4 regions of the Streptomyces sp. G5(2025) genome follow, and region 4 is predicted to be linked to each of the others. Evidence: riboswitches for the same ligand, from Rfam matches in the RefSeq annotation. Region 4 holds a riboswitch; each other region holds the start of a gene.

Region 1 (4,205 bases), 3.3 Mb from region 4:
GGTCAGCGGCGCCCACAGGTGCGGCGTCAGCTCCCGCCCGGCGAGCTTCGCGCGGTCCTTCTCGCCGAAGCGGCCCTCGGCGATCTCCTTGCGGGAGCTGGTCACCTCGCCGGTCTCACGGTCCTTCAGCTGCATCGACACCCCGATGACGTTCCGCGGCTTGACTCCGTAGCCGTACTTCGGGTCGGCGAGGACCATGCGCACCAGGTCCTCGCTGGCCGCGCTGACCACGTACACCTCGATGCCGTGCGCCCGCAGCGTCTTGTAGAGCTGCCGCATGCCGTTCGACAGCTCGGGCGGCTTCACCTCGGTCCTGGTGACCTTCCCGCCCTCGTAGTACTCCGCGGGGATCGGCTTCTTGTACGCCAGGAGCTCGTCGACGTACCCCTTGAGCTCCTTCAGCGTGAACCCGGAGAAGATCTGCGCGGCCCAGGGGTAGCAGACCTGGTCGTCCACCTCGCACAGCCGGTTGTAGTAGCTGTAGAGGCTCTCCTTGTGCGCGGCCGTGTCCTTGAACGGGATGACCTTCAGGGACGGGTCCATGGTCTTGCGGGTCAGCACGCCCTTCATCTCCAGGAAGGGCAGCAGCGACTCCTCCAGGTCGCCCCGGTACGAGGTGTTGTCCGCGTCGAAGACGGCGTACGCGCCCTTGTGGTCGTTCGCGGCGATGACCTTGCCGAGCTTCCTCGCGACCGGCTTCGGCCAGTGCGACAGCTCGCGGGCGGTGGCGGCCGAGGTGTCCGCCGCCGTCGCCTCGCCCGCGGGCCACAGCGCGCCGCCCGCGAGTACGGCGGCGACGAGCGCCCCCACGCCACCGATGAGGGCCCGCTTGTTCTTGGCTCGTACTGCCATGTTTCCCGTGTCCCGCCGTTCCTGAGTGCGTTGCGCGGCTCCGTCCGGAGCGGCGCGCCATGCTATGGGCCACGCCGCGCGATTCCCATGATCGAAGTCACCGGGCGGGGCGGGCATGGGGGCGGGTGGTGGCGGGTAGCGGAGAGGGACCTCGCCGCCTGGGCGTCCGCGGGGCGTTCGCGGGGTGAGCGGGCCGCGCATACTGGGACGTATGGGCTCCCGTGAGTTCGTCCGGGCCGTTCCCCGGCTCGACGGCATGGTCGTCTCCGCGGTCGGCTACCGCACCGCGGGGCAGCGGCCCGCCCTGCACCGCGGCCTGCCCTCGCCGTATCTGACGGTGATCTTCTCGCTGGACGGGGCGATCGCCACCGGCGGTACGCCCGCCCAGGCGACCGGCGCGGACGCGGTCCGCACCGACATCATCGTGGGCGGCCTGCACCAGGCCCCCGCCTACGTCGCCCAGCCCGAGCACGAGGCGGGCGTCCAGCTCGCCGTGCACCCGCTGGCCGCCCGCGCGCTCCTCGGCCTGCCCGCCGCCGAACTGGCCGGGCAGCTCGTCACCGGCGGCACCGACGTGTTCGGCGCGCGCGCCGCCGAGGTCCGTGAGCGGCTGTGCGGCCTGGACACCTGGGAGGACCGTTTCGCCGCCCTCGCCGACTACCTGCGGCAGCGCGCGGACCGGCCCGCCGGAGCCGTGCGTCCCGAGGTCGCCGAGGCCTGGGCCCGACTCGCCCGGCACCGCGGCGCCGGGAGCCTCGGCGGTCTGTCCCGGCACGTCGCCCTCAGCGAGCGCCGCCTGACCACCCTCTTCCGCGCCGAGACCGGGCTGAGCCCCAAACAGGCCGCGCGCCTGATGCGTTTCCAGCACGCCAGGACTGCCGTGGCCCGCGCCGTGGCGGCGGGCGGCCCGTCGGACCTGGCCCGGGTCGCCGCCGACACCGGGTACTACGACCACTCCCACCTCGTACGGGACTTCCGGCAGTACACGGGGGTGAGCCCCACCGGATGGCTGGCCGAGGAGTGCCGGAATATCCAAGCCGGGGCGCATGGCGGAGGCGAAGAGTGAAGACATGAACACCACACCTGACAGCACTCGGCAACATCGGCCCGTCACACCCGCCCCCACGGTCTCGGCAGGCCCTCCAGGCGCGGGACGCCCCCGCCCTGATCGACTTCCTCGTCGACACCGTCGGCTTCCTGCGCACGGCCGTGTACGAGGACGGCGGCCGCGTCGCCCACGCCCAGCTCGACTGGCCCGAGGGAGGCGGCGTCATGCTCGGCTCGTACGACCCCGAGGCGACCGCCGAGGCCTGCGGGAAGCCGGGCACCTCCGGTGCCTATGTCGTCACCGACCGGGTGGACGACCTGTACCAGCGCCTCCGCGCGGCCGACGTGAAGATCACCGCGGAGATCGAGGACAAGCCGTACGGCAGTCGCGAGTTCGCCGTCCAGGACCCGGAGGGAAACCGCTGGTCCTTCGGCACCTACCGGGGTGAGCCCAGGCCGGACCCGGGCCGGTGAAGGCGCGTGATAACTTGCGCAAGCCAGTCAAACCCACACCTGGGCCAGGGAATCCGGTGCGAATCCGGAACTGACGCGCAGCGGTGAGGGGGACGGGCGGGGCCACGGCCACTGGGTGTCTTCGGACGCCTGGGAAGGCGCCCCGCCCGGTTCGATCCCGAGTCCGAAGACCTGCTGGCGCCTCCGCTCGCATACCGGGCGGCGGAGGCCGTGACGCAGACCAGGCTCCGCGCATGAGCCGTGACACTCAAGGGATCGCGTGTCCTCGACAGTCCGTACAACCGCTCTGCTCTGTGCCGGCATGCTCGCACTCACCGCGTGCGGCGACGGCTCCGCCCAGAAGTCCGAAGGCAAGAGCGCAGACGGCTATCCCGTCACGGTCGCCTCCTGCGGCAAGGAGGCCGAGGTCCAGGCCCCGCCGCAGCGCGCCGTCTCCCTCGACCAGGGCTCCACGGAGATTCTGCTCTCCCTCGGTCTCGCCGACCGCATGGTGGGCACCGGCACCTGGACCGACCCGGTCCCGAAGAACCTGGAGAAGGCGAACGCGAAGGTCGAGCGGCTCGCCGACCGCTACCCCTCCCTGGAGAAAGTCCTCTCCAAGGAACCGGACTTCGTCAGCGCCTCCTTCCTCTACACCGTCGGCAAGGGCGGCGTCGCCGACCGTAAGAAGTTCACCGAACTCGGCGTGCCCGTCTACGTCTCGCCCACCGACTGCGCGGGCAAGGACAACGACGGCGGCGGCGACGGCAAACGCGTCAAGACCCTCACTATGGACACCGTCTACGGCGAAGTGCGCGACCTCGCGAAGGTGTTCGGCGTCCAGCGGCGCGGCGAGAAGCTGATCGCGGACCTGAAGGAGCGCGTCGCGAAGGCCACGGACGACATCAAGGCCTCCGACGCGACGCTCCTGTACTGGTTCGCCAACTCCGACGCCCCGTACATGGCGGGCTGCTGCGGCGCCCCCGGCATCATCACCCGCGAGCTCGGCGCGAAGAACGTCTTCGACGACACCCGCGAGGAGTGGCCCCAGATCAACTGGGAGACCGTCGCCGACCGCGACCCCGACGTCCTCGTCATCGGCGACCTCACCCGCAAGTCGCAGTCCGCGGAGAGCGCCGCGGCGAAGATCAAGTTCCTGGAGTCCAACCCGGCGACCAAGAACCTCACCGCCGTGAAGAAGAAGCGTTACGTACTCCTCAGCGGCCAGGCCATGAACCCCACGATCCGTACGGTCGACGGTATCGAGCAAGTGGCCGCCGGGCTGCGGAAGTTCGGGCTGGCGAAGTGAGCCCGGCCGCCCCCGCCGCCCGGCAGGGGCTGCTGTGGCTGGCCGGCGGCGCCGCGCTCGTCCTCTCGGTGGCGGTCGCCGTCACCATCGGCCCCGCCGACATCTCGGTCCCCGACGTCTTCTCGGCGCTCGCGGCACACCTCGGCTGGGGCGAGGCAGGGCTGACCCCCATCAGGGACGGCATCGTCTGGAACCTGCGGCTGCCCCGCACCCTGCTCGCCGCGGTCTGCGGCGCGGGCCTCGCGGTCTGCGGCGCGGTCATGCAGTCCCTGCTCCGCAACCCCCTCGCCGACCCCTTCGTGCTCGGGGTGTCGTCCGGGGCGTCCACCGGAGCGGTCGCGGTCGTCGTCCTCGGCGTCGGCGGGGGAGCGCTGTCGATCTCGGCGGGCGCCTTCGCGGGCGCGCTCTGCTCGTTCGCGCTCGTCCTCTTGCTGAGCCACACACTCGGCGGCACGACGGACCGCGTCGTGCTCTCGGGCGTCGCCGCGATGCAGCTCTTCTCCGCCCTGACGTCGTTCGTCATCCTCACCGCGGGCGACGCGGA
Region 2 (4,205 bases), 2.5 Mb from region 4:
GTCACTTCATTGCCCGTGTTTGCGGCGTGAAGAGGCCTTTGTCCGCTTCTTCCTGTGGTGTGCGTCACAGGTGGCTGATTCCCTCACTGTTGCCGCCGTGATAAATCTTCACGACCACTCGGTGACGCCACCCATGTCACCGAGGGCGCTCGGACCGGCAGACCGCCGGTAGCACTCCATACATATCCGGGGGGATCAGGACCTGATCCGCAGCCATCAACGCGAGACGCGGGCGCGGATCAGCATGGAGAAAGGCGTCACCATGACCTCAGTGCAGGTCGAAGAGCAGCACGACGGGCACGACGGCAATGGTGCCGTGGAGGCCGCAGGCGGCCCGTCCGGCGAGGGCGAGGGCTACCAGCGCGGTCTGGGAGCCCGGCAGATCCAGATGATCGCGATCGGCGGTGCCATCGGCACCGGCCTGTTCCTCGGCGCGGGCAAGGCCATCCACAAGGCCGGACCCAGCCTCATCCTGGCGTACGCCATCGCGGGCCTCGTCATCTTCTTCATCATGCGGGCGCTCGGCGAGCTCCTCATGTACCGCCCCGTGTCGGGCTCCTTCTCGGAGTACGCGCGCGAGTTCATGGGCCCGTTCTTCGGCTTCGTGACCGGCTGGACGTACTGGCTCTTCTGGGTCGTCACCGGCATCACCGAAGTCACCGCAGCCGCCCAGTACATGCAGTACTGGACACACGGATCCGTTCCACAATGGGCGTACGCGCTCATCTTCACGGTCATCCTGTACGGCGCGAACCTCATCTCCGTGAAGCTCTTCGGTGAGCTGGAGTTCTGGTTCTCGATGGTCAAGGTCACCGCCATCATCGGCATGATCCTGATCTGCATCGGCATCCTCACCATCGGCTTCTCCGACGCCGGTGACACCGCGACCGTGGCCCACCTGTGGAACCAGGGCGGCTTCTTCCCCAACGGCATCGGCTCCACGCTGATGACGCTCCAGATCGTGATGTTCGCCTTCCTCGCCGTCGAGCTCGTCGGCGTCACCGCGGGCGAGTCCAAGGACCCGAAGACCGTCCTGCCCAAGGCCATCAACACCGTGCCGTGGCGCATCGCCGTCTTCTACGTCGGCGCGCTGATCATGATCCTGTCGGTCGTCCCGTGGACGCACTTCCAGCCCGGCGTCTCGCCGTTCGTCGCGGCCTTCGAGAAGATGGGCCTCGGCGTCGGCGCCGCGATCGTGAACTTCGTGGTCCTCACCGCCGCGCTCTCCTCCTGCAACTCCGGCATGTACTCCACCGGCCGCATGCTGCGCGACCTCGCGCTCAACGGCCAGGGCCCGAAGTTCTTCACCAAGCTCACGAAGAACGGCCTGCCGCTGGTCGGCACCACGTTCTCCGCCGCGTTCATGCTGGTCGGCGTCTGGATCAACTACCAGTGGCCGGGCGAGGCGTTCAACTACGTCGTCTCCTTCGCCACCATCTCCGGCATGTGGGCCTGGATCATGATCCTGGCCTGCCAGATCCGCTACCGCCGCAAGGCCGACCGCGGCGAGCTGCCGCAGTCCACCTTCCGGGCGCCGGGAGCCCCGTACACCAGCTGGTTCGCGCTTTTGTTCATCGGCATGGTCATCGTGATGATGGGCGTCGACAAGGACGCGCGGATCTCGCTGTACGCCGCTCCGGTCTGGGCCGCGATCCTCGGCGTCTCCTACCTGATCCTCAAGAGCCGCAACCCGCAGGCCGCCGCGTTCAACAAGCGCAAGATCGGCGCGGACAGCGCCCCCGTCACCAAGGACTGACCTCCCCGGAGAGGCCACTGTCCAGCATATGGGCCCGCACGTACCACACTTCGGTACGGCGCGGGCCCTCTGCTTATCCTGACTGCCATGCTGACCATCACCCAGGCCCTCCACGACCAGATCGTCGCGCACGCGCGCCAGGACCACCCCGACGAGGCGTGCGGCGTGGTCGCGGGCCCGGCGGGCACCGGCCGCCCCGAGCGCTTCATCCCGATGCTGAACGCCGCGCGCTCGCCCACGTTCTACGAGTTCGACTCGGGTGACCTGCTCAAGCTCTACCGCGAGATGGACGACCGCGACGAGGAGCCGGTGGTCATCTACCACTCGCACACCGCGACCGAGGCCTACCCCTCGCGCACCGACATCAGCTACGCCAACGAGCCCGGCGCCCACTACGTCCTGGTCTCCACCGCGGACACCGACGACGCGGGCCCTTTCCAGTTCCGCTCGTACCGGATCGTGGACGGCGAGGTCACCGAGGAAGAGGTCGCGGTCGTACAGGCATACTGAGCTCCACCCATGAGGCGGCAGGACCCAGGAAGCCGGTGCGAGCCCGGCACGGTCCCGCCACTGTGACCCCACCCCTTCGCGGGGGCGGGGAGTCAGGAACTGACCTGCCGTCTCGGCTCCACACAACGCAGGGGACGCGGAAATCCCCTGGAGGAGGCAGTTCAGCCATGTCCCGCGCCCTTCGCGTGCTCACCGCCGCGGCCCTGCTCGTCCCGCTCGCAGCCTGCGGCTCGTCCGACTCCGGTGACTCCAAGCCCGCCGCCAAGGCCGCGGGCTTCCCGTACACCGTCACCAACTGCGGTGTGAAGACCACGTACGACGCACCGCCGAAGCGCGCCGTCACCATGAACCAGCACGTTACCGAGGTGATGCTGGAACTGGGCCTCAAGGACCGCCTGGCCGGCACCGCCTACCTCGACGACAAGGTCCTGCCGAAGTACGAGAAGGCGTACAAGTCCGCCCCCGTGCTCGCCAAGGAGTACCCCTCCTACGAGAAGCTGCTCGCCGCCGACCCCGACTTCGTCTACGGCGGTTACGCCAGCGCCTTCCTCGCCGGCGACGGCCGCAGCCGCTCCGCGCTCGCCAAGTCCGGGATCAAGAGCCGCCTCAACATCGAGGGCTGCGCCGAGCGCGCGGTCACCATGGACGACGTGTACCGCGAGGTGCGGGAGGTCGGCGCCACGTTCGGGGTGCGCGAGCGCGCCGAGAAGTGGGTGAGCGGGGCCAAGCGCGAACTGGCCGCCACCGCGAAGAAGTCGAAGCGCGCGAAGCCGGTCTCCGTCTTCGTCTACGACAGCGGCGACAAGACCGCGTTCACGGCGGGCGGCCGCGGCATCGGCAACGACATCATCGAGCGCGCGGGCGGCCGCAACGTCTTCGCCGACATCGACAAGTCCTTCAGCGACGCGTCCTGGGAGAAGGTCGTCGAGCGCAGGCCGGACGTCATCATGATCCTCGACTACGGCCCCACGACCGTCGCCCAGAAGAAGAAGCGCCTCCTCGACGACCCGGTCCTCGCGGACGTCCCCGCCATCAAGCACAAGCGTTTCGCGGTACTGCGGCTGTCGGACGTGGTCACGGGCGTACGGGCACCGAAGGCGGTGGAGAAGCTGGCGGCACAGCTGTGAGCGCCGCGAAGATCCAGCCCGTCCGGGGACCGGGTCGGCCCGGGGGCGGTACATCCCAGCCCGTCCGGCGTTTGAGGACGAGCCCGAAGGGCGATCGACGGGGGTCGAAGGGGCGGCGCCTCTTGACCCTGACGGCGCTCACCGCGGCCCTCGCGGCAGCGACCGTCGCCGGCCTCGCCCTCGGCTCCGTCCGCATCCCGCCGGGCCAGGTCCTGGAGATACTGACCGGCCATGCGGAACCCTCCCCGTTCCGCACCATCGTGCTGGACGTCCGCCTGCCCCGGGTCCTGCTCGGCGCGGTCGTCGGCGCCGGACTGGCCGTCATCGGCACCGTCCTCCAGGCCCTCGTCCGCAACCCTCTCGCCGACCCGTTCCTCCTCGGCGTCTCCTCGGGCGCCTCCGTGGGCGCCGTCAGCGCGATCGTGCTCGGCGGGATCTTCGGCCTGGGCACCACCCTCAGCACCGCCGTCACGATCCCCGCGGCCTCCTTCGCGGGCGCGCTGATCTCCCTGGTCCTGGTCTACGCCCTGGCCAGAAGCGGCGGCGGGGGCTTCGCCACCGGCCGCCTGATCCTCGCCGGGGTGGCCGTCTCGTACATCCTCACCGCCCTCACCAGCCTCATCCTCGTCACCGCCGACAGCGCCGACCACCTCAAGGAAGTCCTGTACTGGACACTCGGCGGCCTCGGCAGCGCCCGCTGGGACATGCTCGCCCTGCCCTGCGCCGTCCTGGCCGTCGGTACCGCCCTCCTGGTGGCGCTCGCCCGCCCGCTGGACCTGCTGCTCGTCGGCGAGGAGGGCGCCACCGTCCTC
Region 3 (4,205 bases), 5.1 Mb from region 4:
CTCAGCGCCGAGGACGTGATGGTCTCGGACCGTCCCAAGGTGCGACGCGCGGTGACAGCCGCGGCGCTCGGCAACACCATGGAGTGGTTCGACTTCGGCGTCTACGCCTATCTGGCGGGCACGATCGGCAAGGTCTTCTTCCCTGCCAGCTCGCCGGGCGTCCAGGTCGTCGCCGCCTTCGCCACCTTCGCCGCGGCGTTTCTCGTCCGGCCCCTGGGCGGGCTCGTGTTCGGGCCGCTCGGTGACCGTATCGGCCGGCAGCGGGTGCTCGCGGCGACCATGATCATGATGGCCGTGAGCACCTTCGCGGTCGGGCTGCTGCCCACGTACGCCTCGATCGGATTCGCCGCCCCGCTGCTGCTCCTCGTATGCCGGCTGGTCCAGGGTTTCTCCACGGGCGGCGAGTACGCCGGTGCCACCACCTACATCGCCGAGTACGCGCCCGACCAGCGGCGCGGATTCCTCGGCAGCTGGCTCGACTTCGGCACCTTCATCGGCTACTCCCTGGGCTCCGGCCTGGTCACCGTCCTCACGCTGGCTCTCGGGTCCGACGGCATGGAGAGCTGGGGCTGGCGCATTCCCTTCTTCGTCGCGGGGCCGCTCGGACTCATCGGCCTGTACATGCGCGTGAAGCTGGAGGAGACGCCCGCTTTCCAGCAGGAGGCGGCGTCCGCCGCGGCCGAGCGGGAAGTCGTCCACCAGCGGGGCGAGAGCGACCCCGTCGAGCAGGCCCGCCAGTCCGGCAAGGGCCGTCTCAAGGAGATCTTCACCCGTCACTGGCAGGCGGTGCTGATCTGCATGGGGCTTGTGCTGCTCTACAACGTCACGAACTACATGGTGACGTCGTATCTCCCCACCTTCATGACGGTGACGCTGGGAGAGAGCGACACCACGGCGCAGCTGCTGGTGCTCGGCACCATGCTGCTGGTGGCGCTCGCCATCACCACCGTGGGCCGCAGTTCGGACCGGTGGGGCAGACGCCCGATGTTCATGGCGGGCAGCATCGCGCTGATGGTGCTCGCCGTCCCGGCGTTCCTGCTGATCCGAGAAGGCGGCATCCTCATGCCCGCCTTCGGGTGCGCGATCCTCGGTCTGCTCCTGGTCTGCTTCGCGGGCACGGCCGCGGCCACACTGCCCGCCCTGTTCCCCACGCGTCTGCGGTACGGCGCCCTGTCGATCTCGTACAACATCTCCGTCTCCCTCTTCGGCGGCACCACCCCGCTGCTCGCCTCCTACCTGGTCGACTCCACCGGCAACACCCTCGTGCCCGCCTTCTACTTGATGGTGGCGGGCGCGATCGGCCTGGTGTCGACGTTCTTCCTGCACGAGACGGCCGGACGGCCGCTGCGCGGCTCCGGGCCCATGGTGGAGACGCAGGACGAGGCCCGCGAGTTGGTGGCGCGCAGCCGCGCGGAGGCGGGGCGCCACGCGCGTGACGTGTGGCTGCGCCTGTGGCATCCGCGCGGCGGGCGCGGGCGGGACGACAGCAAGAGGTCCGGCGGACGCGGGGAGTGACGGGGCGGGGAGTGACGGGGGCGGGGTGGTGCGGGGCGGCGAGCGTTGTGCCGTCAACAGGCGGAGACGTGCTGGTACGTGTGCGTGTACGGTACGGGTGCAGCTGGTTCGCCCTGTCCGCCAGACAGGCGCGTCGCAAGAGGGAACCCGGTGGGAATCCGGGACTGCCCCGCAGCGGTGAGCGGAAACGACAGCCGTCATACGCACTGGACCCGGCCGGGTCCGGGAAGCGACGGCCAGTAGGTGTCCGCCGGGAGACCGGCGGACGGGTCCGCGAGTCCGAAGACCTGCCACTGCCCGTGCGCCGACGCGCGCGGAGACCTCGGTGACCTCGTGGGTGGGTCGGCGTACAGATCAGGTGGCACACGCGAGGGCACAGCGGCGTGGTCCGCCCGGTCGGCCATCCCTTCGCGCCTTCGATCCTTCGCCGGGGTCTTTCGGAGAGACACTCGCGAAGGAGAGTTCCGTGACCACCGGACTTACGGCCGCCACAGCCAGGGCCACCGTGTACGGCTACCCACGCCAAGGCCCCCACCGGGAACTGAAGAAGGCCATCGAGGGCTACTGGCAGGGCCGCGTGGACGCCGACGCCCTGCGGGCCGTCGCCGCCGACCTCCGCCGGGCCACGTGGCGGCAGCTCGCCGACGCCGGTATCCATGAGGTGCCGACCGGCGACTTCTCCTACTACGACCACGTCCTGGACACCAGCGTCATGGTCGGCGCGATCCCCGACCGCCACCGTGCCGCCATCGAAGCCGGCCTTCCCCGAGCTCGCGGCCTCGCTCGACCAGGGGATGCTCCCTCGACGGCTACTTCGCGATGGCCCGCGGCACCCAGGACGTGGCGCCGCTGGAGATGACCAAGTGGTTCGACACCAACTACCACTATCTCGTTCCCGAACTCGGCCCCGGCACCGTCTTCTCCGCCGACTCCACCAAGCAGGTCGCCGAGTTGAAGGAGGCGCTCGCCCTCGGCCACACGCCGCGCCCGGTGCTGGTCGGCCCGGTCACCTTCCTGCTCCTGGCCAAGCCGGCCCCTGGCGTCGCTGCGGACTTCCAGCCGTTGACCCTCCTGGACCGGCTGCTGCCGGTGTACGCGGAGGTGCTCGCCGACCTGCGGGCGGCCGGCGCCGCGTGGGTGCAGTTGGACGAGCCCGCCCTCGTCCAGGACCGGACCCCCGCCGAACTGAACGCCGCGGCCCGCTCCTACCGTGCGCTGGGCGCGCTCGCCGACCGGCCGAAGATCCTGGTCGCCTCCTACTTCGACCGGCTCGGCGAAGCCCTGCCCGTTCTGGCCAAGGCGCCCGTGGAGGGGCTGGCGCTGGACTTCACCGGTCCCGCCGCGGCGAACCTCGACGACCTCGCCGCTGTCGGCGGGCTGCCCGGCAAGCGGCTGGTGGCGGGCGTGGTGAACGGCCGCAATGTGTGGATCAACGACCTGGAGAAGTCGCTGTCCACCCTCGGCACGCTGCTCGGCCTGGCCGACCGGGTGGACGTGGCCGCCTCCTGCTCCCTGGCGCACGTCCCGCTGGACGCCTCGGCGGAGCGCGACCTCGACCCGCAGGTCGCCCGCTGGCTGGCCTTCGCCCGCCAGAAGACCGGCGAGATCGTCACCCTGGCCCGCGGGTTGGCGCAGGGCACCGACACCATCGCGGCCGAACTCGCCGCGAACCGCGCCGCCCTGGCGTCCCGGGCCGGTTCCGCCCTCACCCACGACCCAGCGGTACGCGCCCGCGCCACGGCTGTCACCGACGCCGAAGGGCGACGCTCGCAGCCGTACCCGGAACGGGCGGCCGCCCAGCACGCCCACCTCGGACTGCCGCTGCTGCCCACGACCACCATCGGCTCCTTCCCCCAGACGACCGCGCTGCGCACCGCGCGGGCCGACCTGCGCGCGGGCCGCATCGACACCGCGGCGTACGAGAAGCGCGTCGAGGCGGAGATCCGTGAGGTCGTCTCCTTCCAGGAGGAGGCCGGCATCGACGTCCTCGTGCACGGCGAGCCCGAACGCAATGACATGGTCCAGTACTTCGCCGAGCAGCTCACCGGCTACCTCGCCACTCGGCACGGCTGGGTCCAGTCCTACGGCACCCGCTACGTCCGCCCGCCGATCCTGGCCGGTGACGTCTCGCGCCCCGGGCCCATGACGGTGCGCTGGACGGCGTACGCCCGGTCGCTGACCCGTCGTCCGGTCAAGGGCATGCTCACCGGCCCGGTCACCATGCTCGCCTGGTCCTTCGTCCGCGACGACCAGCCCCTCGCCGAGACCGCCCGCCAGGTCGCCCTCGCCCTGCGCGACGAGGTCGGCGACCTGGAGGCGGCCGGTACGCCGGTCATCCAGGTGGACGAGCCCGCGCTGCGCGAGACCCTCCCGCTGCGGGCCGCCGGGCGCGGCGCCTACCTGGCCTGGGCCACGGAGGCGTTCCGCCTCGCCACGAGCGGCGTCCGCCCGGACACCCAGATCCACACCCACATGTGCTACGCCGAGTTCGGCGACATCGTCCAGGCCATCGACGACCTCGACGCCGACGTCATCAGTCTGGAGGCGGCCCGCTCCCACATGCAGGTCGCACGCGAGCTGGCGGCGCACGGCTACCCGCGCGGGGCCGGTCCCGGCGTCTACGACATCCACTCACCGCGTGTCCCCGGCGCAGGGGAGGCGGCCGCCCTGCTCCGTAAGGGACTTGAGGC
Region 4 (4,205 bases):
GAGCCGAGGTTGCAGACCGCCGTCTCGCCGTCGTCCGTGACCTCCAGGATCTCCGTGCAGAGGTTGGAGGAGTGCACGGTGTGGCCGGGCTCCGCCGTCTGGTTGGCGGTGCGGTTGGCGGCGTCCTTGAACGTCATCCAGCCGTTGCCGGTCTGGGCGAGGGTGCGCATCATGCGGCCGTACAGGTCCCGGGCCGGGATGGTCTTCTTCGCGAGCCCGGCGGCCTCGGCCGCGCGGTAGGCGGCGTCGAACCCCTCGCCCCACAGGTCGACAAGGGCGGGCACGTCGGCCGGGGAGAACAGCGACCATTCCTGGTCGGCGGCGACGCGGCGCATGAACTCGTCCGGGATCCAGTGCGCGAGGTTGAGGTTGTGCGTGCGGCGCGCGTCCTCACCGGTGTTGTCGCGCAGCTCCAGGAACTCCTCGATGTCGGAGTGCCAGGTCTCCAGGTAGACCGCGGCGGCGCCCTTGCGACGGCCGCCCTGGTTCACGGCGGCGACCGAGGCGTCCAGGGTCTTCAGGAACGGCACGATGCCGTTGGAGTGCCCGTTCGTGCCACGGATCAGCGATCCCCGCGAACGGATGCGGGAGTACGAGAGTCCGATGCCGCCCGCGTGCTTGGAGAGCCGCGCGACCTGGTGGTAGCGGTCGTAGACCGAGTCCAGCTCGTCCAGTGGGGAGTCGAGGAGGTAGCAGGAGGACATCTGCGGGTGGCGGGTGCCGGAGTTGAAGAGCGTCGGCGAGGACGGCAGGTAGTCCAGGCGGCTCATCAGGCCGTACAGCGCGGCGACCTCGTCCACGGCGGTGGCGCCGTCGTCCTTGGCCAGGCCGCTCGCGACGCGCAGCATGAAGTGCTGCGGGGTCTCGATGACCTGCCGGGTGATCGGGTGGCGCAGCAGATAGCGGCTGTGCAGGGTGCGCAGGCCGAAGTACTCGAAGCGGAAGTCGGCGCCGTCGGCGAGCGCGGCGTCCACCAGCGCGTCGAGCCGGGCCGCGTGCGCCGTCACGAACTGCGCCGTGCGGTCGGCGATCAGGCCCTCGCGGTGGCCGACCGCCACGGAGTCGGTGAAGGAGCGCACGCCCTGCGTCGCCGCCTCCTCGCGGATGCCGATCGACAGCAGCCGGGCGGCGAGCTTCGAGTACGCCGGGTCCTCGGAGATGAGCCCCGCGGCCGCCTCGGTCGCGAGCTCCCGCAGCTCCGACGCGTCGGCCTTGACCGAGCGGCCGCGCAGCGCGGCGGCGGCGACCCGGCCGGGGTCGGCGTCGGGGAGGTCGGCGGTGAGGTCGGTCAGGGTGCGCAGCAGCGCGGTCCCTGGCCCGTCGGTTCCTTCGGCACCCTGGCCCTGGAGGGTCGGCGTCGAAGGCGCGGCAGGTGCGGCGGGCACGGCGGGCCCGGAAGGCACTGACTGCGCTTCCTGCGCTGACGCGGGTTCGGCAGGCGCGATGGTCACGTGGGGCACTCCCTCGCTCGGCTCTGGGCCAGGAGGAGGGGGGAGGGCACACACGGGCGCACCCGGGCAGGGTGGCGTACCGCGTCCACCGGCCCACTCCGCGAGGCCCGGACGGTCGGCACCCGGACCGGACGGCACGGGTGCACTGTCGGCAGGTCTTCGGACTCCGTGTACGCCAAAGACGTACACATGCACCGTTGCGGGACAGTTCCGGACTTGCACCGGATTCCCCTGCGGCGACAGCGAGCACGAGCATACATCTTGTGCCGGGTTCCTGAGGCGGCCCCACATCTTGTGTCGGCTGGTAAGGGAAGCTCAGAAGAGCCTAGAGAGCCAACGCGTACGTCAGCAGCGGCACCGTGTCGATCGGCCGCCAGTCGCGCTCGGGCGTGCGTACGAAGCCGAGGCGCTCGTACAGCCGGTGGGCGGCGTGCATCGACGTCTGCGTGGACAGGACGAGCCCGGTGCGGCCCGCCTCCCTGGCGCGCCGCACACACTCCCGTACGAGCGTCTCGCCGGCGCCCCGGCCGCGCGCCGCGGTGGAGACGGCCAGCATGCGGATCTCGGCCTCGCCGTCGCGCGCGATGTCGGCCATGGGGCCGCCGGAGGCGACGTAGGTGACGCAGCCGAGTGCTTTCCCGCCCGCCTCCGCCACCAGGACCTCGGCCGCGGCCGCGCGCGCCGCCACGTCGCGCAGCACCGCCAGATAGGGGTCCTGCGCCCCGAAGTCCAGATGTCCGCCGTCGAGATAGGCCTGGGCGGTGAGGGCGCCCAGCGCCTCGTACTCCTCGGGGCGGGCCCGCCTGATCGTGAGGGTCGTCGTGTCCATGAGCCGAAGTGTGCAACACGGGTACGACGAAGGGCCGCCGGTTTTCCGGCGGCCCTTCGTCGCGGCGGGGAAGGGCTCAGTGCCCGGCGCCCGCGGTCGCCTTGGGCAGTTCCTGGATGACGCCCGGGTCGCCCGCGTCCGCGGTGTAGTCCCCGGGCGAGGTCTCGTCGATGCCGTCCGGGGCCTTCAGCGCCTTCAGGACGAAGGTGAGGACCACGGTCACGATGACGTTCAGGACGAACGCGGTGAGACCGATGTAGCCGATCTCGCCGATCCCCGGGATCGTGTCGGAGGAGCCGCCGAAGTGCTTCTGCGTCGGCGACGCGACGCCGTACGCGGCCAGCGTGCCGTAGACCATGCCGACCGCCCAGCCGGCCAGCAGCGCCCAGCGGTGGAACCACCGCGTGAACAGGCCGCCGACCAGCGCCGGCATCGTCTGGAGGATCCAGATGCCGCCGAGCAGCTGGAAGTTGATCGCGACGGTCTTGTCCATGGTGAGGACGAAGGCGAGCGCGCCGACCTTCACCATCAGCGACACCAGCTTGGAGACCTTGGTCTCCTGCGCGGGCGTCGCGTCGGGCTTGATGAAGTCCTTGTAGATGTTGCGGGTGAAGAGATTCGCGGCCGCGATCGACATGATGGCCGCCGGGACCAGCGCGCCGATGCCGATGGCCGCGAAGGCCACGCCCGTGAACCAGTCGGGGAACATGTTCTCGAACAGCTGCGGGATCGCCAACTGGCCGTTGTCCACCTTGATCCCGGCCGCGATCGCCATGAAGCCGAGCAGCGCCAGCAGGCCGAGCATCAGCGAGTACAGGGGCAGGATCGTGGTGTTGCGGCGGATCACGTTGCGGCTCTTGGAGGAGAGCGTCGCCGTGATCGAGTGCGGGTACATGAACAGCGCGAGGGCCGAACCGAGCGCGAGCGTCGCGTACGTCCACTGGCCGGCCTCGGCGGGCGCGAGCGCGCCGCGCGGCTTGTCGGTCGCCGGGTTGGTCTGCGCGAAGGCGTCCCCGGCCTTGGCGAAGATGTCGTCGAAGCCGCCGAGCTTGATCGGGATGTAGATGATCGCGACGACGATGACGAGGTAGATCAACCCGTCCTTCACGAACGCGATCAGCGCGGGCGCGCGCAGCCCCGACGAGTAGGTGTACGCGGCGAGCACCGCGAACGCGATCAGGAGCGGCAGGTCCTTGATGAACCAGTTGGTGTCCGGGCCGCCGCCGACGCCCATGACGTCAAGGACGGCCTGGATGCCGACGAGTTGGAGCGCGATGTAGGGCATCGTGGCGAGGATGCCGGTGACCGCGACCGCCAGCGACAGCCCCTTCGAGCCGAAGCGCCCGCGCACGAAGTCCGAGGTCGTCACATAGCCGTGCTTGTGCGAGACCGACCACAGGCGCGGCAGGAAGGTGAAGATCAGCGGGTAGACGAGGATGGTGTACGGCACCGCGAAGAACCCGGCCGCGCCCGCCGCGTAGATCGCCGCCGGGACGGCCACGAAGGTGTACGCGGTGTAGAGGTCGCCGCCGAGCAGGAACCACGTGACCCAGGTGCCGAACGACCGGCCGCCGAGGCCCCATTCGTCCAGGCTCTGGTCGTTCTCGGCCTTGCGCCAGCGGGCGGCCAGGAAGCCCATGACCGTGACCGCTATGAAGAAGAAGATGAAGACGGCGAGCGCGACGCCGTTGACTCCGCCGTTCATGACCGCGCACCTTCCTTACGGGCGCGCTGGTCACGCTGCCACAGCTTGTACGCGATCATCGTGAGCAGCGTGGAGATGACCACCCACAGCATCTGGTACCAGTAGAAGAACGGGATGCCTATGAGGGTCGGTTCGAGCTTCGCGTACGAACTCACCCAGAGCATCGCCACGAAGGGTGCGACAAGGCAGGCTGCGATGACCACGCGGACCGGCGTGACCA

What was found. A riboswitch is a leader RNA that binds a small molecule or an ion and turns the genes downstream of it on or off. The one in region 4 is predicted to bind cobalamin.
Region 1: another riboswitch for cobalamin. It lies ahead of ACOBQB_RS20125 (ABC transporter substrate-binding protein); the one in region 4 lies ahead of ACOBQB_RS35110 (ribonucleoside-diphosphate reductase subunit alpha).
Region 2: another riboswitch for cobalamin. It lies ahead of ACOBQB_RS23660 (ABC transporter substrate-binding protein); the one in region 4 lies ahead of ACOBQB_RS35110 (ribonucleoside-diphosphate reductase subunit alpha).
Region 3: another riboswitch for cobalamin. It lies ahead of metE (5-methyltetrahydropteroyltriglutamate--homocysteine S-methyltransferase); the one in region 4 lies ahead of ACOBQB_RS35110 (ribonucleoside-diphosphate reductase subunit alpha).

The regions. Positions count from the first base shown of each region.
Region 1 is NZ_JBMUZT010000006.1:2,041,650-2,045,854, reverse strand. Features, by position in the region: gene ACOBQB_RS20140 (haloacid dehalogenase-like hydrolase) at 1-852, opposite strand, end outside; gene ACOBQB_RS20135 (helix-turn-helix domain-containing protein) at 1,064-1,918, shown strand; gene ACOBQB_RS20130 (VOC family protein) at 1,936-2,373, shown strand; cobalamin riboswitch at 2,381-2,566, shown strand; gene ACOBQB_RS20125 (ABC transporter substrate-binding protein) at 2,675-3,661, shown strand; gene ACOBQB_RS20120 (FecCD family ABC transporter permease) at 3,658-4,205, shown strand, end outside.
Region 2 is NZ_JBMUZT010000006.1:2,841,597-2,845,801, reverse strand. Features, by position in the region: gene ACOBQB_RS23670 (amino acid permease) at 263-1,756, shown strand; gene ACOBQB_RS23665 (Mov34/MPN/PAD-1 family protein) at 1,844-2,266, shown strand; cobalamin riboswitch at 2,269-2,388, shown strand; gene ACOBQB_RS23660 (ABC transporter substrate-binding protein) at 2,434-3,393, shown strand; gene ACOBQB_RS23655 (FecCD family ABC transporter permease) at 3,465-4,205, shown strand, end outside.
Region 3 is NZ_JBMUZT010000006.1:174,313-178,517, forward strand. Features, by position in the region: gene proP (glycine betaine/L-proline transporter ProP) at 1-1,515, shown strand, start outside; cobalamin riboswitch at 1,602-1,824, shown strand; partial or broken gene metE (5-methyltetrahydropteroyltriglutamate--homocysteine S-methyltransferase) at 1,982-4,205, shown strand, end outside.
Region 4 is NZ_JBMUZT010000006.1:5,318,793-5,322,997, forward strand. Features, by position in the region: gene ACOBQB_RS35110 (ribonucleoside-diphosphate reductase subunit alpha) at 1-1,451, opposite strand, end outside; cobalamin riboswitch at 1,585-1,707, opposite strand; gene ACOBQB_RS35115 (GNAT family N-acetyltransferase) at 1,777-2,280, opposite strand; gene mctP (monocarboxylate uptake permease MctP) at 2,357-3,985, opposite strand; gene ACOBQB_RS35125 (DUF3311 domain-containing protein) at 3,982-4,205, opposite strand, start outside.